Regions from separate parts of the Agrobacterium sp. genome, predicted to be linked through region 1. Evidence: riboswitches for the same ligand, from Rfam matches in the RefSeq annotation. Region 1 holds a riboswitch; each other region holds the start of a gene.
What was found. A riboswitch is a leader RNA that binds a small molecule or an ion and turns the genes downstream of it on or off. The one in region 1 is predicted to bind thiamine pyrophosphate.
Positions count from the first base shown of each region.

Region 2: linked by a shared signal. The riboswitch ahead of thiB (thiamine ABC transporter substrate binding subunit) and the one ahead of thiC (phosphomethylpyrimidine synthase ThiC) in region 1 are both predicted to bind thiamine pyrophosphate.
Region 3: linked by a shared signal. The riboswitch ahead of AC5I5B_RS09655 (ABC transporter permease) and the one ahead of thiC (phosphomethylpyrimidine synthase ThiC) in region 1 are both predicted to bind thiamine pyrophosphate.

Region 1 covers NZ_JCABZP010000016.1:353,044-360,442, forward strand. The annotation lists gene AC5I5B_RS20940 (glycoside hydrolase family 2 protein) at 1-1,989, opposite strand, end outside; gene AC5I5B_RS20945 (DUF1839 family protein) at 1,986-2,969, opposite strand; gene AC5I5B_RS20950 (amino acid--[acyl-carrier-protein] ligase) at 2,976-3,884, opposite strand; gene AC5I5B_RS20955 (acyl-CoA dehydrogenase family protein) at 3,889-5,070, opposite strand; gene AC5I5B_RS20960 (acyl carrier protein) at 5,070-5,321, opposite strand; TPP riboswitch at 5,504-5,615, shown strand; gene thiC (phosphomethylpyrimidine synthase ThiC) at 5,711-7,399, shown strand, end outside.
Region 2 covers NZ_JCABZP010000016.1:196,582-203,980, forward strand. The annotation lists gene AC5I5B_RS20230 (ABC-F family ATP-binding cassette domain-containing protein) at 1-1,565, shown strand, start outside; gene AC5I5B_RS20235 (VOC family protein) at 1,662-2,054, shown strand; TPP riboswitch at 2,100-2,210, shown strand; gene thiB (thiamine ABC transporter substrate binding subunit) at 2,248-3,261, shown strand; gene thiP (thiamine/thiamine pyrophosphate ABC transporter permease ThiP) at 3,281-4,906, shown strand; gene AC5I5B_RS20250 (thiamine ABC transporter ATP-binding protein) at 4,903-5,619, shown strand; gene AC5I5B_RS20255 (M48 family metalloprotease) at 5,927-7,387, shown strand.
Region 3 covers NZ_JCABZP010000011.1:138,500-145,898, reverse strand. The annotation lists gene alr (alanine racemase) at 1-237, opposite strand, end outside; gene AC5I5B_RS09680 (Lrp/AsnC family transcriptional regulator) at 364-822, shown strand; gene thiD (bifunctional hydroxymethylpyrimidine kinase/phosphomethylpyrimidine kinase) at 1,047-1,844, opposite strand; gene thiE (thiamine phosphate synthase) at 1,841-2,503, opposite strand; gene AC5I5B_RS09665 (hydroxyethylthiazole kinase) at 2,490-3,230, opposite strand; gene AC5I5B_RS09660 (ABC transporter substrate-binding protein) at 3,227-4,177, opposite strand; gene AC5I5B_RS09655 (ABC transporter permease) at 4,174-4,959, opposite strand; TPP riboswitch at 5,086-5,188, opposite strand; gene AC5I5B_RS09650 (pilus assembly protein TadG-related protein) at 5,384-6,673, shown strand; gene AC5I5B_RS09645 (alpha-glucosidase) at 6,696-7,399, opposite strand, start outside.

The sequences.
Region 1 (7,399 bases):
ACCTTCGCGCAGGCAGGTCAGTTCCAGCATGGCTTCAAAGCCGCCGCCGGTCTCGTTGATGAGATGGATATCCAGCCCGTTCGTGCCCTCATCTGAAAGGCCGACCTGAATGGGACGGAACGCCCTTTTCAGTGCATGCCAAACGGATTTCGGCCTGCCGGTCGCATCGATAATGCCCCAGCCTGCGCCGGGAACGAGATCCTGCAGGGTCCAGACCATAGCGCCCTGACAGGAGGAACCGCTGCGCCGCCATTCGGCGAAAGTCGCTTCCATGACCTCGGCCGTCGCGGCCCGGGACATGTCGAGATAAAGGCCGCCATCTTCGCGACGCAGAACATCCGGTTCGACCTCATAAAGCAGCTTCAGATAATGATCGCGAACATCCTCGAAATCCCAGGAGGCGCCACGATCGCGCGGTGCGCGGGCTTTCCATCGTGGATCGTGCACGGCGACGCCGGGAAGATATCTGTCCAGCGTTTCCTGTTCGGGAATATTGGCGAAGGCGAGGCACTCGGCGGCAAAGCGCAGATTGGCGCGGCGCGCATCTTCCAGCGGGCGGCAATAGGCGCCCACGCCGTAATAATGGCCGACCCCGACGTTGGGAAAGAAGGGCAATGCGCCGCCGGAAGGGGAATTGGCGACATAGGCTGCATCTGGCCGCTTCTCGGCGAGGAGTTCCGGCAGGACTTCCTCGGTAAGCGTTCCCTTCCATATCTGCTCTGGCAGGCCGAGCATAGCGCCCTGCTGGTACATTTCACTGCCGCCGCAGAAAACGGCAAGCGATGGAGAAAGCGCGATCGCTTCCAGGAACTGCGAGATTTCCGTCACGATATGCTGGCGCAGGCTCTCGTCCTTTGCCGGGTAATCGAAATTGGCGAGCATGGCATCCTGCCAGACCATGATGCCAAGCTCGTCGCAAAGCGCGAAGAATTCCGGCGTCTCATAGGCCATGGTGCCGCCGATGCGGATCATGTTCATGCCCGCTTCAGCGGCTTTTCTAAGCCATGGTTCATAGTCCGGCCGCGTTCCCGGCAGGCGCACAATATCGGCCGTCGTCCATACCGCGCCGCGGCAGAATACCTGCTGACCGTTCACCTTGAGGCCGAAACCGTTGCCGTCTTCGCCGTGATCGATCTCGACTTGCCGGAAGCCCGTGCGCCCAAGGTGATGTTGCGTGCCGTCCAGCTCGAGAACGACCTCATGCAGAGCCGGCCTGCCATGGGTATGCGGCCACCATTGTTCGACATCGGATATGCGCAATTCGCCGGAAAGCTTGCCGCCCTCGTCCGGAGAAAGATCGGCGCTGTAACCGGCACAGCCAAGCCTTGCCGATTTTATCGGGCGGTTGCTTTGCAGCACGATGCTGACCGTTCCCGTTCCGTCTCCGTCCAGCGAAGACCGGAGCGTGCAGAGCACTCCGTCCTGCCTTATCAGGCTGATGGGTCGCCAGGGGCCGGCGGCGTGGATTTCCGGGCACCATCCGGGCATGTAACCCAGTGCAGTGGTGCGGATCAGCCGCAAGCCCTGCGTATTCATCATTTGCGGCCGCCAGCGGGCGCGGGGCCCGGTTTTTTCAAGTCTCGGCGCAAGCGCCCGGAAGCAGATCGAAAGTTCGTCTGCGCCCGTTAGTTCGACAGGCACTTCCAGCCTTTCGAACATGCTCTGGCTTGCGGCGATCAGCTCACCGTTGAAGAAGATTTCGGCAATGGTGGAGAGACCATCGAAGCGCAGTGTGGCGCGTTCGCGCGTATCGGAAATCATCGTCAGCCGATACCAGGCATCCCTGTCATTGAGGGGCGCTGGAGCAAGGCGGTCGAACTTTTCGGCCGATTCCAGAGCCTGCGCCACGGTTCCGGGCACGGAGACGTGAAGGCTTTCAAGCGATGCGGGAATATCGGAGGGTGTTTCGCAGGCATCGGCGGGCGTCAGCGTCAGCGTCCAGCCTTCGCTCAGCAATTCCTCGCTTTCACCCGGAAGATAGGTCCTCACGCTGCCTCGCTGGCATCAGACAGTTTGGCCGCAAGCGCTTCCATCACGTCATCCCATGCATCCGCCGCCGGATCGAGTACTGACGCGAGCGCATCGAACTTGCGCCGGGTGACGGCGCGGGCAAGCTGGAACTGTACCGTCTTGGTGACTTCGGATATGCGCAGCGCGTGATCCCTCGCTTCAGCGAATTCATTCCTGTCCAGCCACTCGAGATGGCTTGCCAAAAGCTCGAAATTGGCGCCGAGCTGACGCAGCGTGTTGAAGGCATATTTGTGGAAAAAACCGAATGGCCTGTCGGCAACCTTTTCCACCTGTGCCGGAAAGACGCTTGCGAAAGCCCTGACCGGGTTGGCGGAGGGTCGGCGCGAAAAATGAAACTTCAAGAGCCGTTCGGCGGTCTTGCGAATATGCGTCGGCGAAGGATTGCCGTCTGCGAATTTCGCAAACTCCGTATAGGGCAGGAAGGGCGGATCGGTTTCCGCCAGATGATGCTGGAACAGGCCGTCAAAATCTTCGCCTGCAAGATGGAAGAAGCCGGCATTGTGGAAATAGTCGAGTTCACGTTTCGCGAGGTCGAGCCGGTTGATGGCGATGGTGGTCTTGCCGTGTTCTTTCTGGTAGCCCACCCCATGGGTATCGGGCATATAGAAGCTGTCCATCTCGATCAGGCAGATGCGGCCGCGTTCCAGCTGCGCCTCGATATGGTTTTCCACCCTGTCGAAGATCGCAAGTTCGGTGGCGCGAACGCCATAAAGTGCTTCGAGATCTTCCAGCGGCACCTTGAAGAAGGTGAACTGGTCGCCTTCGAAATCCTGTGTCAGGGTGAAACCGAACATGGCTTCCGGGGATAAGCCTTTCGAGGCCAGCACCTCGATCCACAAATCGATGTAGCAATTCGTTTCCGGCCACATTCTCTCGGAGGAATGGAGCGGATGCTGCACATAATTTTGGGGGTCGAGACCGGGAAAAATCTGCCGCATGAATGATCAGCCCCAGAGCGTTTCCACGACCTTCGCAGGCCATTTCTTCACGTCGAGGCCATGATGCGCAAACAGCGCGAGCGCGATGCGCTCAAGGCCGAAACCAACGCAGGCGGTATGGGCGACATCGCCATTGTCGAGGTTAAGACCCCATTTCTGGCCGAAGGCATCCTGGTGATAGTTGAAGCTCATGCAGGCCGTCGGGCTGGTCGTCGATGTGACCGGGATCAGCAGTTCGAATTTCAGGTTCTGGTCGCGCTGGTTGTTGGCGAGCATCTTGCCGGCACGGCCGAAGAACGGATCGTTGGCGACATCGATGGTGACGTCGAGCCCGACTGCTTTCATCATCTCGACGCCGCGATCCATCCAGGTCTGGCGGAATTCGGTGACGTCGGACTCGGTACCCATGCAAACATATTCGCGCATGCGGAAAAGCTGCTGGCGGGCCGGATCCTTGGAGGGTTCATGGCGGAAGCAATAGGACTGGATGTCATAGAGACCGCCGCCGGCAGGTAGCGCGCCGCGCTTGGCAATCGTCGGATAAAGCGGGTAGCAGGCCGCCGGCGTCAGCACGATGTCTGTCGCTTTCTGGTCCTTGGTCCAGTCACCGCCCTCATCCATGGTTTTCAGCAGGCTGACATGGTCGAGTTCGCAGCCGCAGAAGGAGTGGACGCTGCCGGCGAGCTGCGGGAAGCTCTTCATGTAACCGCTCTTTTCGAAGTAGGCGCGGTTGATGCCGGGCGGAAAACGGATCGCTTCGGCGCCATCAGCGCCGCCCGTGCGGTCGATCAGCCGCTCGAATGCGGCAATCACGTCCTCGAACTGGCCGCTGCGTCCATAAAGACCGTCCACACCCGTTTCAATCAGCAGGCCTTCTTCGAACAGTCGATCGAGAAACGATGTTTGCATGTCCATGGTCTTATCCCAAGAGGCTGGTGTCCTGCTTGTGAACCAGCAGGAGATTGGCGGAATTGCCGAGAATGCGGTCGTTGGAAATCATCAGACGGGCAGAATGCGCGTCGCGAAGGTGCCGGCCGAGGCTGTAGGGCGTGCCGTTCTTGTAGCCCATGATGCCGCAGACCAGCATGGCGTGGTCAATGATTTCAAGAATGGTTTCCGAAGAGCAGATCTTCACATTGTTCATCGCGACGGCAAAGGCCATCGACATCAGTTTTTCCGGGTCGCTCTTGGTATCCTCGTAAGCCTTGATGCCGGCGATGATGTTGGATTTCACCACCTGCAGCTTGGTGGAAACCTCCGCAAGGCGGATCGCGCCGGGAGGAGCCGTGCCGGGCGACTTGCGCGCTGCGGCTCTGACGAAAGACTGCGCGCGCAGCACGGCATCCGACGCGATGCCATACCAGACGGCGCTCCACAGGAGATGCGAGCTTGCAAGCATGGATTGCGCTGCGATTTCCGCGAAAGGCTTCGGGAAAATCTGTGCCGCCGGCGCTTCGCCGCGAAACAGGAAACCATCCGAACAGGTACCGCGCATGCCGAGCGTATCCCAGACATGGGTTTTTTCGAGCGTGTACTGGTTTTTCAGAAAGACCGTCATCACCTGATCGGCGGGCGCGGCATCCTTATGGGTGCGCGAGGTGATGAGGATCGCATCGGCATTGCTGCCATAGGAAATGACGGTGGCGTCCTTTTCCAGCCGGCAGAAATCGCCTTCGACCTCGATTGCGCAGATGGAGTTGCGCAGATTGCCGCCGATGCCGCCTTCGGTGGTGGCCGAGCCGAGCAGCAGCTGTTCCGCCGCGACGCGGCTCATGAAGCCCGCATGCCATGCGCTCGCCTCGCCATGTTCCACAAGGCTGGACAGCTTGATGTGGTGCATGGCGAAAATCATCGCGGTTGCGGAACAGGCCTGGCCGAGCCGGGCGCAGATATCGGCGATTTCGTGCAGGGAAGTACCTTCGCCACCGAGCGAAGCGGGGACCTGAATGCCGAGCAGGCGTTCCTGCCTGAGTGTATCAACGGCTTCCTGCGGAAAGCGGCCGGTAACATCGACCTCATCTGCGTGTTTGGCGGCAATTGCTGCGACACGGCCCGCGCGCGCGGACAGCGTTTCATCCTGCGGCGCTACGGTGACGTTCATCAGGCTGCCTCTTTACCATCCAGAATGAGCTTAACGGTGTCTTCAATGGCCTTGATGCTGGCAAAGGACTTGCGGTTCAGCAGATTGTCCGGGAATTCGATATCGAATGCTTCTTCGATGCCGAGCATCAATTGCACCGATGCGAAGGAAGAAAGCCCCGCCGCGTAAAGATCGGCTTCATCTGCAATCGTATCGACGGGGGTTGGAAGCTGGCCGAATTTGGCCAGTATTTCACGTATAGTCGCATTCATTCCGACGTATCTCCCATAAATTTCACATCAGGATGGTTTGTGCTTATCGTTACGTTGCAAACGATAATATTCGCCTAAACCGTTAGGTTAATTACAACTAACGGCAGCATGCGCCATTCCCGCACCTTTGCCAAGCATGGATCGTCGGCCTTGACAAATGCCTGATGGTGTTTTTTGCTGGGGTCATTCACCAGGGGTGTCCCGTCAAGGGGCTGAGATTCTGCTTTCATGCGCAGTGACCCGTTGAACCTGATCCAGTTCATACTGGCGTAGGGACGGTGCAAAGACCTGATGTCGGACGGGCGCATGACGCCGTGTTTCGGCACTTCGGTATTTTCCATCATTCCGGCTCGAACTGGGTCTCCACTGTTAAGCTTTGGAGCCTCAAGATGAATATCGCTGCCAAGAATATCCCGCTTTCCGTCACCACCGGGCCGCATGCCGCCTCCACGAAAATCCACAAATCAGGCATTTTACATCCGCATATCCGCGTACCGATGCGCGAGATCGCCGTCCATCCGACGGCGGGCGAACCGCCGGTGACGGTCTATGATTCCTCCGGTCCCTATACCGACCCTACCCATCCCGTTCTGATTGAAAAGGGTCTGCCGCGTCTGCGTCACGAGTGGGTCGTAGCGCGGGGCGATGTCGAGGCTTATGATGGCCGGCACGTCAAGCCGGAGGATAACGGCTTTGCCACCGGCGAACGGCTGACGCCCGAATTTTCCGTGCGCCACCAGCCGCTCAGAGCCACGGCAGGTAAAGCCGTGACCCAGCTTGCCTATGCGCGGGCAGGTATTGTCACGCCGGAAATGGAATTCATCGCCATTCGCGAAAATCTCGGGCGCGAGGCAGCGAAGGAGAAGCTCGCGCGTGACGGCGAGAGTTTCGGCGCGCATATCCCTGATTACGTCACGGCGGAATTCGTCCGTCAGGAAGTGGCGTCGGGCCGCGCCATCATTCCCGCCAACATCAACCATCCGGAACTTGAACCGATGATCATCGGCCGCAATTTTCTGGTGAAGATCAACGCCAATATCGGCAATTCCGCCGTCACCTCCTCCATGGCGGAAGAGGTGGAGAAGATGGTCTGGGCGATCCGCTGGGGCGCCGATACCGTCATGGACCTTTCGACAGGGCGCAACATCCACAATATCCGCGAATGGATCATCCGCAATTCGCCGGTACCGATCGGCACGGTGCCGCTTTATCAGGCGCTGGAGAAGGTCAACGGCATTGCCGAGGATCTCAACTGGGAGGTGTATCGCGATACGCTGATCGAACAGGCGGAACAGGGCGTGGATTACTTCACCATCCATGCCGGCGTCCGGCTGCACTACATCCCGCTCACCGTCAATCGCGTCACCGGCATCGTCTCGCGCGGCGGATCGATCATGGCGAAGTGGTGTCTGCATCACCACAAGGAAAGTTTCCTCTACGAGCATTTCGACGAGATTTGCGACATCTGCCGCGCTTACGACGTTTCCTTCTCGCTGGGCGATGGTCTTAGACCCGGCTCGATTGCCGACGCTAATGACGCGGCGCAGTTCGCGGAACTGGAAACGCTTGGCGAGCTGACGCAGATCGCCTGGGCTAAGGATTGCCAGGTGATGATCGAAGGCCCCGGCCATGTGCCGATGCACAAGATCAAGGAGAATATGGACAAGCAGCTGAAGACCTGCGGCGAGGCGCCCTTCTATACGCTTGGACCTCTCACCACCGATATTGCGCCCGGTTACGACCATATCACTTCGGGCATCGGTGCTGCGATGATCGGCTGGTTCGGCACGGCCATGCTCTGCTACGTCACGCCCAAGGAACATCTCGGCCTGCCTGATCGTAACGATGTGAAGGTGGGCGTCATCACTTATAAGATCGCCGCGCACGCGGCCGATCTCGCCAAGGGCCATCCGGCCGCACAGGTGCGGGACGATGCGCTGTCGCGCGCAAGGTTCGAGTTCCGCTGGGAAGACCAGTTCAACCTGTCGCTCGATCCGGATACGGCGCGTTCCTTCCATGATGAGACCCTGCCGAAGGAGGCGCACAAGGTTGCGCATTTCTGCTCCATGTGCGGGCCG
Region 2 (7,399 bases), 160 kb from region 1:
ATGCCGAGGCTGGGCTCGGACCCGGCGACGATCCCTATCGCGTCACCTATCTTCTTGAACATCTCGGCCTCACGGGGCAGGAACATCCGGCAAGCCTTTCCGGCGGTGAGGCGCGACGTGCGGCCCTTGCCCGCGTGATGGCGCCGGAACCTGATATCCTGATGCTCGACGAACCCACCAACCATCTGGATCTGCCGACCATCGAATGGCTTGAGAGCGATTTGCAGCAGACGCGCAGCGCGCTGGTGCTGATTTCGCACGACCGCCGTTTTCTCGAAAAAGTCTCGACTTCGACCGTCTGGCTCGATCGTGGCCAGTCCCGCCGTCTTAATCGCGGCTTTGCCCATTTCGAGGAATGGCGCGACAAGGTGCTGGAAGAGGAAGAGCTGGAGCAGCACAAGCTCGGCAAGGCCATCGAACGCGAAGAACACTGGATGCGTTATGGCGTGACCGCGAGGCGCAAGCGTAACATGCGCCGCGTCGGTGAGCTTCAGGCCATGCGCGCGGAATATCGTGGCCACAAGGGGCCGCAGGGCACGGTGCAGGCGACCGTCACCGAAGGGCGCGAATCCGGCAAACTGGTCATCGAGGCCGAGGCCATCACCAAGGCTTACGGCGAGCGCGTGATCGTCGCGCCGTTTTCGCTGCGTGTCCATCGCGGGGATTGTATCGGTTTCGTCGGCCCCAATGGCGCCGGTAAAACCACGCTTCTGAAGATGCTCACCGGCCAGCTTGAGCCCGATAGCGGTATGGTGAAGCTCGGCACCAATCTGGAGATCGCGACGCTCGACCAGAAGCGTGAGGATCTCAATCCCAACGATACGCTCGCGCATTATCTGACCGATGGTCGCGGCGAAAACCTGCTGGTCAACGGCGAATTGAAGCATGTGACGGGCTATATGAAGGATTTCCTGTTCCAGCCGGAACAGGCCCGTACGCCGATCCGCAACCTTTCCGGCGGCGAGCGCGCGCGCCTTATTCTGGCACGCATCCTGGCGCGGCCGACCAATCTTCTGATCCTCGACGAGCCGACCAACGATCTCGATATCGAAACGCTCGATCTTTTGCAGGAAATCGTCGCTGGATTTTCCGGCACGGTCATTCTCGTCAGCCACGACCGCGATTTCCTTGACCGCACCGTCACCTCCACCATCGCCCCGGTCAATCCGGACCAGCCGGATGGGCGATGGATCGAATATGCCGGTGGCTATTCGGACATGATGGCGCAGCGCAAGGGTGCTGCGGAAGAAAAACGCAAGGCTGAGAAGCAGGAAAAAGCGAAGGCCGCACCTTCGGCCTCCGCGTCGCAGGATCCTTCAAAGGCCAAGGGCAAGCTTTCCTTCAAGCAGAAATTCGCGCTCGAAAATCTTCCGAAGGAGATGGAAAAGGCGCAAGGCGAAATCGCCAAGCGCGAGGAGCGCATGGCTGATCCTAATCTCTTCACCAAGGATCCGGCCACTTTCAACACGCTGGCGAAGGAAATGACGAAGCTGCGTGAAAAGCTCGAGACCATGGAAGAAGAATGGCTGGAGCTGGAGATGCTGCGCGAGGAACTGGAAGGCTGAAGGCCGCAGGCCCCTCGTTTGATCGACCCTCCTTCGGTCTTTGACAGAAAAGCGGAATTGCCGTTCTATGCTGGTTCGTTTGGAGGAGTTGTGAAAATGCGCATGATTTTCGTCAATCTGCCGGTCAAGAATATCGAGAAATCAAGAAGCTTCTTCACGGCTCTCGGTTTCAGCTTCAATCCGGAATATTCTGACGACCGCACGCTCTGCATGATCGTGGAAGAAAACATCTTCGTGATGCTTCTTCAGGAAGGGCGTTTCCGCGATTTCATCAACGGCGACATCGCCGATGCGACGCGCACCACCGAGGTTCTGACCTGTCTCACGGCGGGAAGCCGCGACGAAATCGACCGGATGATCGCAACGGCGCTTGCCTCCGGTGGCAGTGATTGGAAACCCGTGCAGGATCACGGCTTCATGTATGCCGGCAGTTTTCAGGATCCCGACGGGCACGTCTGGGAGCTGGTGCATATGACGGAGCAGGGCTGACGGCGGCCATCTTGCCAAGCAGGGACGACCGGACTACACCATCATCTTGATCTAACGGGGTGTCTTTTGCGCTTGCGTGCAAAAGGCTGAGAGGCTTGCCAACCCGAAGAACCTGATCCGGTTCATACCGGCGGAGGGATTAGACGGCTTCAAGGCAGGCGGCTATTTCCCTTTTTGTTTTGAGGAGATACCCGTGCGCCGTCGTCTTTTCCTGAATTCCCTTGTTGCCGCTTCGCTGTTCCTGCCCGGTCTTGCCGCCGCGCAGGACAAACAGGAACTGACAGTCTATACCTATGAGAGTTTCGTTTCCGAATGGGGTCCCGGTCCCAAGGTAAAAGAAGCCTTCGAGAAGGTCTGCGGTTGCACGGTCAATTTCGTCGGTGTTGCGGATGGTGTGGCGCTTCTTAACCGTCTGAAGCTTGAAGGCGCAGGGTCCAGGGCGGATGTGGTCGTTGGTCTCGACACCAATCTTGTTGCCGAGGCGAAACAGACCGGTCTTTTTGATGTTAGCGGCGTCGATGCGTCGGCGGCCAAGGTGCCGGGCGGTTACAGGGACGATGTTTTCGTGCCTTACGACTACGGGCATTTTGCCGTCATCTATGACACGCAGACGGTGAAGAACCCACCGGCGAGCCTGAAAGAGCTGGTGGAAGGCGACCCCTCGCAGAAGATCGCCATTCAGGACCCGCGCACCTCCACGCCGGGGCTCGGCCTGCTGTTGTGGGTAAAATCGGTCTACGGTGACAAGGCCCCGGAAGCATGGGCAAAGCTCAGGAAGCGCATTCTCACCGTCACGCCGGGCTGGTCGGAATCCTACGGCCTTTTCACCAAGGGGGAGGTGCCGATGGTGCTCTCCTACACCACCTCGCCCGCCTATCATATGGTCGCCGAAAAAACGGATCGTTATCAGGCCGCGGCTTTTTCCGAAGGGCATTATATCCAGATCGAAGTGTCCGGCCTTCTCAAAAACGCGCCGCACAAAGATCTGGCAAAGCAGTTCCTCGCTTTTACGCTGACATCAGGTTTTCAGGATGCCATTCCGGAAAACAACTGGATGATGCCGGTTGCGGCAACGTCCAATCCCCTGCCCGAGGCGTTTTCCAAGCTCGTCGTGCCGCAGAAGACCTTCTTGATGGACCCGGAAGAGGTGGCGAAGAACCGCAAGGCGTGGATCGATGAATGGCTCACGGCCATGAGCATGAATTGAGGAGGAGGCACGCCCGCACATGATGCTGCGTCGCGATTATCGGCGATCGATCATTTTCGGAACGGCGGCTTTTGCCGCCGTTTTCCTGTTCATGGCGCTCGCCGTTGCGGCCCTCCTGTCTTTTGATGCGGGCGCGTCTGCTGCCGGTATCATGGATGCCTATACGCTGCGCATCCTGCGTTTCACGCTTTATCAGGCAACGCTTTCCACCCTTCTTTCCATTGTTCTTGGCCTGCCGGTGGCGCTGGCGCTTTCCCGGCGACGCGAGTTTCCGGGAAGGATCTGGATCATCAGGCTGATGGCGGTGCCGATGGGTCTGCCTGTCATCGTTGGCGCCTTCGGCATCATCACCATCTGGGGCAGGCAGGGTGTTTTGAATACGGCCCTCGTTTTTGCCGGTGCGGATGAACCTTTCAGCATTTACGGCCTTTCCGGCATCCTTATCGCCCATGTGTTTTTCAATCTGCCGCTTTCGGTCCGGCTGATGCTGGCCGGGCTTGAACGTATTCCAGGCGAATATTGGCGCATGGCGGCAAGCCTCGGCATGGGGCCGGTCTCGGTTTTCCGTTTTATCGAATGGCCGGCGGTCGCGCGTCTCGTTCCCGGCATTGCCGGGCTTATCTTCATGTTGTGCGCCACCAGCTTCACGCTCGTGCTTCTTTTAGGCGGCGGGCCGGCAGCCACGACACTGGAGGTGGCGATCTATCAGGCGCTGCGGTTCGATTTCGATCCGCAGCGGGCGATTGCGCTTTCGGTTTTGCAGATTGCCCTCACCGCAATTCTGCTCGGCCTTCTCGCCTTTTTGCCGTCGCCCGAAGCGGAAATCCCTTCGCTTGGTCGTTCCCTTCGCCGTTTCGATGGCAAGAGCATCGGCGCACGTTTGTGGGATGGGGCGGCCATTGTCTTCGCTATTCTGCTGATCGGCCTGCCGCTTGTCGCCATAGCTGTCTCGGGTTTGAGTGCCGATCTGCCGCGTCTTCTGTCTGCACCGATTTTTCTGCGCGCGGCGGCGACCAGCCTTGCAATCGCCGCGCTTTCCGCAGCCCTTGTCGTGCTCTACTGCATGGCGATCATCGGCGCGCGCCAGGCTGTAGGCTCCAGACGGCAGGTGGGGCAGCCTCTGCGCTTGCTCTCCGCCATGCTTGGGGCGGGGTCTTCGTTGGCGCTCTTGGTGCCGCCTGTCGTGTTGGGAAGCGGGTGGTTCCTGTTATTGCGGGTTTTCGGTGATGTCAGCTTCTATGCTCCCGTTCTCGTGGCGCTTATCAATATGTTGATGGCTTTGCCGCTTGCCATGCGGGTGCTGGAGCCGGCCTTCACCAGTCATTTTTTACGCACCGGCCGGCTTTCCGCCAGTCTCGGGCTTCAGGGCCTCACGCGGCTGCGGTTTGCCGATCTGCCGGTTCTGTGGCGGTCGCTGGCCATGGCGTTTTCCTTCGCCATGGCCCTGTCGCTCGGCGATTTAGGCGCGGTTGCCCTGTTCGGCTCGGAAAATTTCGTCACCCTGCCGTGGCTGGTCTATAGCAATATGGGCAGCTATCGCACCAATGATGCCGCCGGTTATGCCTTCCTTCTCGGCATTGTCTGCCTGCTGCTTGCCGCAGGCGGCGTTTCACGGCAATCCCAATCAGCAAGGGCGAGCATATGACAGGCGATGATTTTGCCGTTGAACTGGACAAGGTCAGGCTACGGCTTGGAACACAGGATTTCGAACTTGATTGTTCGTTCCCTAAGGGGCAGATAACCGCCGTTGTCGGGGCATCCGGCTCGGGAAAATCCACGCTTCTCAATCTCGTCGCCGGTTTCGAGGAACCGGATTCCGGGCGCGTGATGATCGGCGGGCAGGACATGACCGCGCTTGATCCTTCGGAAAGACCGGTCTCATCAATCTTTCAGGATAATAATCTTTTCGCCCATCTCGATATCTTCACCAATGTCGCTCTCGGTGTCAGCCCCAGGCTGAAATTGCGGGTGGAAGACCGGCAAGAGATTGAGATGGCCCTCGTCCGTGTCGGTCTTGCGGGTTTCGACAAACGCTTGCCGGGCACGCTTTCCGGTGGAGAAAGACAGAGGGCGGCGCTGGCGCGCGCGCTGGTCAGGAAAAAACCTGTCATGTTGCTCGACGAACCTTTTGCAGCACTCGATCCGGGATTGCGGGCGGGCATGACCTCCCTGCTTCTCGACTTGCACGCCGAAACAAAAAACACGGTGATTATTGTCACCCACCATCCCGAAGACATAAAGAAGCTGGCGCAGCGGGTGGTGTTTCTTGAACGCGGCCGTGTTGTCTATACCGGTTCGACCGCAGATTTCTTCGCCACACAAAATGTGAAGGCGGTCGACAGTTTTCTGAACGGGTGATCGCCTTATTTTCGACGCGTGCCGCTGGCAATCGCTTTAGATGACTTCAATGGCGCTAATTTGCACTTGCCAGTTTCAAGTTGTTGCCCGAGAAAAGATGGGAATTATTGCGTTCTTCAGGAATATTCCGGACTTGATGGATCGTTTTTACCGTTTTGGCATTCATCGCCCGTTGGGGCGAATCTGTTATTCTGGTCTGCAATTAACGGATGATCAGGAACGTTAGGGGCAGGCATAGAGAATGAGAAATAGCATGACTGCACAGTGGAGGCTCTTCTCCCGTTCAGGCCTTCGCCGTTCGGGCAGGATGGCTGCCGCCTGTTCCGTGCTGACAGCGTCTGCGGTGTTCCTGTCGTCGTGCCAGTCTCTCTTCAGCCCGGCCTACCAGTCCACCTTGCGTCCCTCGGATAATCCGCAGACCGTGGAAGAAGTGCAGAAGAATGATCCCCGCGCCCAGATGGGTGCGCGCGAGCATCCGCGCATCGTGGCGAGTTATGGCGGCGAATATCGTGACGCCAAGACGGAAAGGCTCGTCGCCCGCATCGCCGGCGCGCTGACGGCGGTTTCGGAAAATCCGCAACAGTCCTACCGCATCACCATCCTGAACTCGCCGGCCATCAATGCCTTTGCGCTGCCGGGCGGATATCTTTACGTGACGCGTGGGCTTCTGGCGCTTGCCAACGATGCTTCGGAAGTGGCTGCCGTGCTTTCGCATGAAATGGGCCATGTCACCGCCAACCATGGCATTGAACGCCAGCGCCGGGAAGAGGCGGAGGTGATTGCCAGCCGCGTGGTTGCCGAAGTGCTGTCGAGTGATCTCGCCGGCAAGCAGGCGCTTGCGCGCGGCAAGCTGCGGCTCGCGGCCTTTTCGCGTCAGCAGGAATTGCAGGCGGATGTGATCGGCGTGCGGATGCTGGGCGAGGCCGGTTATGACCCCTTTGCCTCGCCGCGTTTTCTGGATTCCATGGCGGCCTATGCGCGGTTTTCCTCGGCCGATCCTGAAAACGACCAGAGCCTCGACTTCCTTTCCAGCCACCCCAACACGCCGCAGCGTATCGAGCTTGCGCGCCGTCATGCCCGCGCCTTCGGCCAGGACGGCCAGGTCGGGGATCGTGGTCGCGAGTGGTTTCTGGACGGCATAGACGGCCTGCTTTATGGCGACAGCCCGCAGGAAGGGTATGTCCGGGGCCAGACATTCCTGCACGGAACGCTCGGCATTCGTTTCGATGTGCCGGAAGGTTTCGTCATCGACAACAAGGTTGAGGCCGTTCTGGCGACGGGGCCGGGCGATATGGCCATCCGCTTCGACGGCGTCGCCGATCCGAAACAGACAAGCCTTGCCAATTATCTGACCAGCGGCTGGGTTGCCGGCCTGTTGCCGGAAACCGTCAAGGAAACCCAGATCAACGGTCTGGAGGCTGCGACGGCGCGGGCAAGCGCGGATAAATGGGATTTCGACGTGACCGTCATTCGCGTCGGCCAGCAGATATTTCGTTTCCTGACGGCCGTGCCGAAGGGCAATACCCAGCTCGATTCCATCGCCAACACATTGCGCACCAGCTTCCGCAAGATGACGCCGCAGGAAATAGCCTCGCTGAAGCCGCTCAGGGTGCGGGTGGTGACGGTGAAGCCCGGTGAAACCGTGGCGACGATGGCGGCGCGGATGATGGGAACCGACCGGAAGCTGGACATGTTCCGCATGATCAACGCCATGAGCGCCACCGCCACAATCCAGCCCGGGCAACGGGTGAAGATCATTTCGGAATAAGCTTGCGGCCTC
Region 3 (7,399 bases), on a different contig from region 1:
CGCCAGCGCTTCATCGATATGGGCGACGAAGAAATTGCGGCAACCGGCCTCGAACAGGGTCTGCGAGACGATATCCGCACCCAGGCCATAGGCATCGGCCTTGATGACGGCCGCCGTCTGCGATGCTGGCGCCATCGCCGCGAGGGTCAGATAATTGTCGCGCAATGCGCCGAGGTCGATGGTCAGATGACCGCTTGCACCACCGGCTGCCTGCTGGCGGCTGATCTGCATATCCATGTCGTTCACCCTCATTTTTATCTCATGAGGGTATTGCAACGATTATCGAATTTCTTGGCGATTGTTCGAAGGAAATGCGATAGAGTTCGTAATCACGCAATTTTCTTTTGCTAATTGGAATCTTCTATGTCGTCCCTCGATGCGACCGACCGCCATATCATCCGTCTGCTTCGGCTCAATGCCCGCATCAGCAATGCCAAGCTTGCTGCAGAGGTCGGACTTTCGGCATCCGCCTGCCTTCGCCGGGTCGATATTCTCGAGCGGGAAGGGATTATTCGCGGGTACACGGCACTGACCAGCGGTCTTGCCGGCGGCGAGGTGATTTCGGTCATCGTGCAGATCACGCTGGATCGGCAAACGGAGGATTTTCTCAACCGTTTCGAAAACGCAGTGCGGCGATATCCGGAAATCCGCGAATGTTATCTGATGACGGGCGGCTCGGATTATTTTCTGCGCTGCGAGGCGGAAAGTGCGGGGGATTTCGAGCGTATTCACAAGGAAATTCTGTCGAAACTGCCGGGGGTTTCGCGCATTCATTCGAGTTTTGCGATCCGGAATGTGCTGGCGACGCCGAAGGCGCGGTAGTTGCATTTTAAAAGCGGCAGAATATGCGGCCACCCCCCTCTGTCCTGCCGGACATCTCCCCCTCAAGGGGGGAGATCGGGTAGGGGTTCTGTTTCATTCCCACGCTATTCTTGCAACGCGCGATACGTTTCTAATTGTATGGTGGGCCACAGCCACTTGTCGATCTCCCCCCTTGAGGGGGAGATGTCCGGCAGGACAGAGGGGGGTAAGCCCCGCACTCTGCACTAACTCCACCACCGATAAAAATGATGCACCGGCCCCCGCCCATGTCCAACGGCAAGCCCCCGCCCGGCATCGAGCGCCCCGCTCAGATACTCCTTCGCAAGCCCCACCGCTTCCCGCAACTCACAACCCCTGGCAAGATAAGCCGTGATCGCCGCCGCCAGCGTGCACCCCGTCCCGTGGTCATTCTTCGTCTCCACCCGTGCCACGGAAAGCGCCTGCATGGCGCCGTCCGCAAACAGATAATCCGTACTCTGCGGCCCCTCACCATGGCCGCCCTTGATGAGCACGGCTTTTGCACCCGCTTTCAGGATCGCCTCAGCCTGACGGGTGATCTCCTTCTCCATGGTGGCCATCGGCGTGCCGGTCAGCAACGCCGCTTCCGGCAGGTTCGGCGTGACGATGGCGGCGAGCGGCAAAAGCTCGCGCCGCAATGTCTCGATGGCATCTTCATGCAGCAAACGGTCGCCTGACGTCGCCACCATGACCGGATCCAGCACCACCGGCTGTGATTGCTGCCGAAGCCGTTCGGCGATGGCGGCGATGGTTTCGATCCGCGATACCATGCCGATTTTCACCGCATTGACGGCAAGATCGGAGAATACCGCCTCCATCTGTGCGACGATGGTGGCGACGGAAATATCCTCCACCGCGGTCACGCCTCTGGTGTTCTGGGCGGTGATGGCGGTGATGACGCTGGCCGCATAGGCGCCAAGCGCTGAAAAGGTCTTGATATCAGCCTGGATGCCCGCGCCGCCGCCGCTGTCGGAGCCGGCAATGGTCAATGCAATTGATGTCATGGTTGTCTCGCTTTCAGCGTGGCGTCAATTGCGGAGCGGAAGTCCTTGGCCGCACTGGCAATATCGGCCGCACGAAAAATGGCGGAAATGACCGCGACACCATCCGCACCCGCCTTGATGACGGACGGTACACGCGCAAGATCGATGCCGGCGATGGCGCCCACCGGCATATCAGGTCGCCATTCCCTCAAAAGGGCGCGTAGCGTCGCAAAACCGTCGATGCCAACGGGCTTGTCCGGATTGACCTTGGAAACGGTTTCGAACACGCCGCCAATGCAGGCATAGTCGACGGGCATGGAAGCTGCCCGTTCGGCATCGGCACGGTTCTTGACGGTAAGGCCGATGATCGCCTTTTCACCGAGAATGCGCCTTGCGGTCTTTGCATCCATGTCGTCGGCGCCGAGATGCACCCCGTCCGCGCCAGAAGCGAGCGCCACATCCACACGGTCGTTGATGACAAGCGGCACGCCGGTGCCGGCGATGGCCTCATGAATGGCGCGGGCGTTTTCGATCATTTCCCGCGTAGAGCCGTGCTTGTCGCGATATTGCAGAATGGTCGCGCCGTTGAGTGCGGCGGCGAGAGCAAGCTCCGGCAGCGGTGCGACATCGCTAAGGCTTGCGTCGACCAGCGCGTTGAGGCGGTAATCAACCTTGTTCATGCTCGATCCTCGCGTGATTGATGATGTCCTCACCGGAAATTTCGGAAAGCGCATCCAGAAATGCCGGTTCGAATGTGCCGGGGCCTCCGGCGCGTCTGGCGGCGAGTTCGGCGGAAACGCCTGTCACGGCAAGGGCAGAGGCCGCCGCCGTCAGTGCGTCTTTTTCCACTGCCATGAAGGCGGCGATGACGCCGCCCGAGAGGCAACCCGTGCCAGTCACCTTCGCCATCCACGGATGGCCGTTGACGATCCTGACGCTGCGGGTCGTGTCGCTGAGGTGATCCACAGGCCCTGTCTCGATCCTCACTACATCAGGCACATCGCCGATCAGGCTCATTTCGGCGTGATTACCGCGCACGATGGTCGGGGAAAGTGCGATGAGTTCGCGCGCGAACTCCAGTCGCGACGGTGAATAATCGCAATGCACGGGGTCGACGATCCACGGCTTGCCGGAGGCATTGGCGATCTCTATCGCAAGCCGGATGACCTTGCGCCGTTCGGCATCCAGTGTGCCGAGATTAACGGTCAGTGCATCCGCCTTGGCCACGAAGCTCTCGATTTCCTCGAGCGAGGTGGTCATGGAAGGAATTCCACCGACGACGGTGATGCCGTCTGCGGTGAATTTCTGCACCACGGTGTTCATCAGGCAATGCACGCGCGGGCGCGTCTGCCGCACGCGCTCCAGAATTTCGGCGGCCTTTGCCGCTGTCGGATAAGTCGTCGTCATGGCTGTTGCAGCTCCACGGCGATGTCGCCCGCCGCCGGCGCCTGCTTGATCAGCTGCATCTCCTGCATGAAAGCGCCGAAACGTGCATAGCGGGTGCGGTCGAGTGCGGCCGGGCGCTTGGCGAAACGCGGCAGCGTGTCGAAGAAGGCCTGCTTGTTCAGCGCGTCATCAAGGTTCGGATAGGCCTTGATGAAAAGCTGCCAGGATTCCTGCGGGTGGTTGGTGATGAAGATCGCGGCCTGTTCCACGGCGGAGAGGAAACGCGGCAGGCGGCTGTCCTTTACGAGATCGCGATGGGTGACGAAGATCAGCTCGTCATAGGCCGGAACGCCATGTTCCTCGGGAAAGAAGGAGCGGCCCTCATGTCCCTCGAGCTTCATCTGCGTCAGCTCGAAATTGCGGAAACCGCCAAGCGTGGCATCCACCTTGCCAGCGATCAGCGACGGCGAGAGCGAAAAATTGACGTTGATGAGTTCGACATCATCCTTCGTCAGCCCGTCCTTTTCCAGCATGCGCTTCAGCATGGCATCTTCGAAGCCGGATACGGAAAAGCCGACCTTTTTGCCCTTCAGATCCTTCAGGCTCTTGATCGGCCCATCGGCGAGAACGGTGACGGTATTGAGGGGCGTTTCGACCAGCGTGCCGAAACGCACGAGTGGCAGGCCGGCGTCGTGGTCGAGATAGAGGTTCGGCTGGTAATGCACGCCAATATCGGCCTGTTTTGCCGAGACGAGACGCGGCACGGCGGAGGGGTCTGCGGGCGGAACCAGTTCCACCTCCAGCCCGGCATCGGCAAACAGGTCGCGTTCTTTTGCAATCACCATCGGCGCGTGATCCGGATTCACGAACCATTCGAGCAAAACGGTGAGCTTGTCGGCCGCCTGGGATTGCATGGGCGCAAGCACGCTTGCAGCCGCGACGACGAGGGAAAGAAGAGTTCGTTTCATGGTGCCGAAAGTCTCCGCAAATATCTGAAAGGAGTGGTGTGTTCTGTTTCTTTGGCCCAGGGGGCGAGATGGGCTGTCGAGAGATCGACGATAAGCCGCAGCAGCACCGCCATGACCGCGAGAATGGCCATGGCGGCGAACATGGTGTCGGTCTGCATCCGGGCATTGGACTGGATCATCACAAATCCGAGCCCTGCGGATGCGCCCACCCATTCGCCGATGACGGCGCCCAGCGGAGCGAGCGGCGCTGCCACCCTCAGGCCCGAGATCAGCGACGGGAGCGCCAGCGGCACACGCAACCGGGTGAGGACCTGCCAGTGGCTCGCCTTTGTCAGCGAAGCGGCGTCGAGGATGGCGCGCTCCGTGCGGTTGAGGCCGTCAGTGAAGGAGGACGCGACCGGAAAGAAGATGATGATCGCCGTCATGACCACTTTCGAGGCCATGCCGAAACCGAACCAGAGGACGAGAATGGGGGCGAGCACGAACACCGGAAAGGCCTGCAACACCAGAACCATGGGCCAGACGAGGCGGCCGAGGCGCGGGATGGCGGCAATGGTGAAGGCGACGAGAATGCCGGCGGTGATTCCCGCCGCAAGCCCGAGCGCCATTTCGCTGAAGGTTACCAGAGCCTGTCCGAGCAGGAAGCCGGGCTGGCGCAGGAAAGCGCCGGCAACATCGGCGGGCGATGGCAGGATATAGCGGGGTGGCGAAAATAGCCACGTCCCCGCCTGCCAGAAAACCAGCAGAAGACCGACACCGTTCAGCGCATGGGTGGCACGCATGGGCCGGACCTCAGACGCAAACGCACCATGTGCGAAGGGCGGAACGTTTCAGCATCATCATTCGTCTCCAGATGTGACAATCACGGAGATCAGGGCAAAGCGGAGAAGAGAAAGGGCAGCGCCCCTCGGGCGCGACAGTTCCGTTCCTACGCCGGCATGACCCGGATCAGGTTCAAGGGTCCGGCTCAACGCCATCTCAGCACCGTCTGGTGCTCCCCTCGGAAGAGTTTGTTTTGTAAGTCAAGTTTCATAAATGTCAACGTCCCGCCGCCGATCCGCCGTCAGGCGCGATCGCGGGTACCCGTATCCATCTGCGTATTAGTTATTGAGGAAATTAGATTTATCGAAAATTAGTTATCTCTTGAAACTGCCTTTCAATATTGTACGACTAATTTGGCCCCGGGAAAGATGATTGGGGGCGAATTTGAAGAACTTCTGGCAGGATAAATCGGGAAATTTCGGCATTCTCAGCGCCTTGTTGATGGTGCCGCTGATTGGCGCCGCCGGCGTGGCCCTTGATGTGACGCACGGCATGGCCGTCAAATCAGACCTGCAGATGGCGGCGGATGCTGCGGCGCTCGCGGTGGTTGCCGATACGTCGGCGAGCGTTCACAAGGCAAAGGAAATGTCGAGTGACGGCGTCATTACGCTTGGCGGCGATGAGGCTTCCGCATTCTTCGAAAGCAATGAGAGGGCCAATCCCGACTACAAGCTCCTGTCTCTCGACGTGTCGGTGATCAAGCGCGGTAACGCCATCGAATCGTCGGTCAGCTTCAAGGCATCCATCGGCACGAAGCTTTCACGGGTCCTCGGAGAGGATCTCATCACTGTTTCGGGCAAGGCGACCGCCAAATACGAGACGGAAACATTCAGCGACTTCTATGTGCTTCTGGATAACACTCCCTCGATGGGCGTTGGCGCCACGCCGGCCGATGTCGCCACCATGGTTGCGAATACGAGCGACAAATGCGCTTTCGCCTGTCACATCGTGACAAACGGGGTGGTGGACAAGAACAGCTATTATTACAAGGCCAAAAGCCTCGGAGTGACGACGCGCATCAATGTGGTCGCAAAGGCCACGGCGAGCCTTATGGACACGGCGAAGTCCAACCGCAAAAGCAGCAATCAATATCGCATGGCGGTCTACACTTTCGGAGAGAAAGCCGAAGATACGAAGCTGCTCGAGGTCGTTCCCTTGACGTCGGACCTGGCGACCGCGAAGAAGAAAGCCGGTGAAGTCGACCTGATGTCGATCCCAAAGCAGGGATTTAACAACGACCAGCAGACGGATTTCGACCGGGCACTCACTCAGATCGGCGACAAGATCGGCAATTCTGGCACCGGGGCGAGTTCGGCCAGCCCCGAGAAGATTATCTTCTTCGTTTCAGACGGTGTCGGCGATAGCTACAAGCCATCCAGCTGCACCAAAAAGACGACCAGCGGCCGCTGTCAGGAGCCGATCGATATCAAATATTGCACGAAGCTGAAGGAAAAGGGCTTCCGGATCGCCGTGCTCTACACCACCTATCTGCCGCTGCCGACCAATGACTGGTACAATAGCTGGATCGCGCCCTTTCAGCCGGAAATCGGCGCACGCATGCAGCAATGTGCTTCTCCAGGACTGTTCTTCGAAGTCAGCCCGTCGCAGGGCATCAGCGACGCGATGACCGCCCTCTTTAAAAAGGCCATCACATCACCCCGCCTGACGGGGTGATGGAGAACGAACCCGCTATCGTTCAGCCGATGGTGCGAAGTTTTTCAAACAGCTGCCGCTGGCTGCTATCGGCACGGTAGAATATCGCCGGCTCGCCGAGCGGCGCTTCGACGGTAATGTCTCGTCCGCCGCGATAATGCGCGCCGCTCCACAGATGCACCCATTCGCCGTCGCCCGGAAGATAGAGCGAACGTTGCGTTTCTCCGGCTTTCCAGACCGGTGCGACAAGCATGTCCGCCCCGTAGAGGTAGCAGTCCTGAATTTCGTAGGTCTGCCGGTCATCCTCATAATGCAGGAAGAGGGGGCGTTGCACCGGCAGGCCCGACTCTGCAGCCTCGGCGGAGAGCGACTTCAGATAGGGGGCGAGCGCGACATAGATGGATGTCATACGGGCGAAATGGGCAAGAACCGCCTCATCCTGATCGATCTGCAGATTGTCGCGCGGGCGGTTGCCCTCATGGGTGCGCATGACCGGCGTGAAAGCCGCCATCTCCGTCCAGCGCATGATGAGTTCAGCAGTCCTGACATTGCCGAACAGGCTGGTGTAACCGCCGATGTCCGAGTGGTGATAGGCATTGCCCATAAGGCCGGAGGAAAGCGCGCCGCAGATGACGGTGATCAGGCCGTCGTGACGGGAGAAGTCGACAGACTGGTCGCCGCCCCAGATCAGCGGGCAATGGGCCTGCACGCCCGTGAAGCCGGCCCGCATGAAGAACAGCGCTTCGC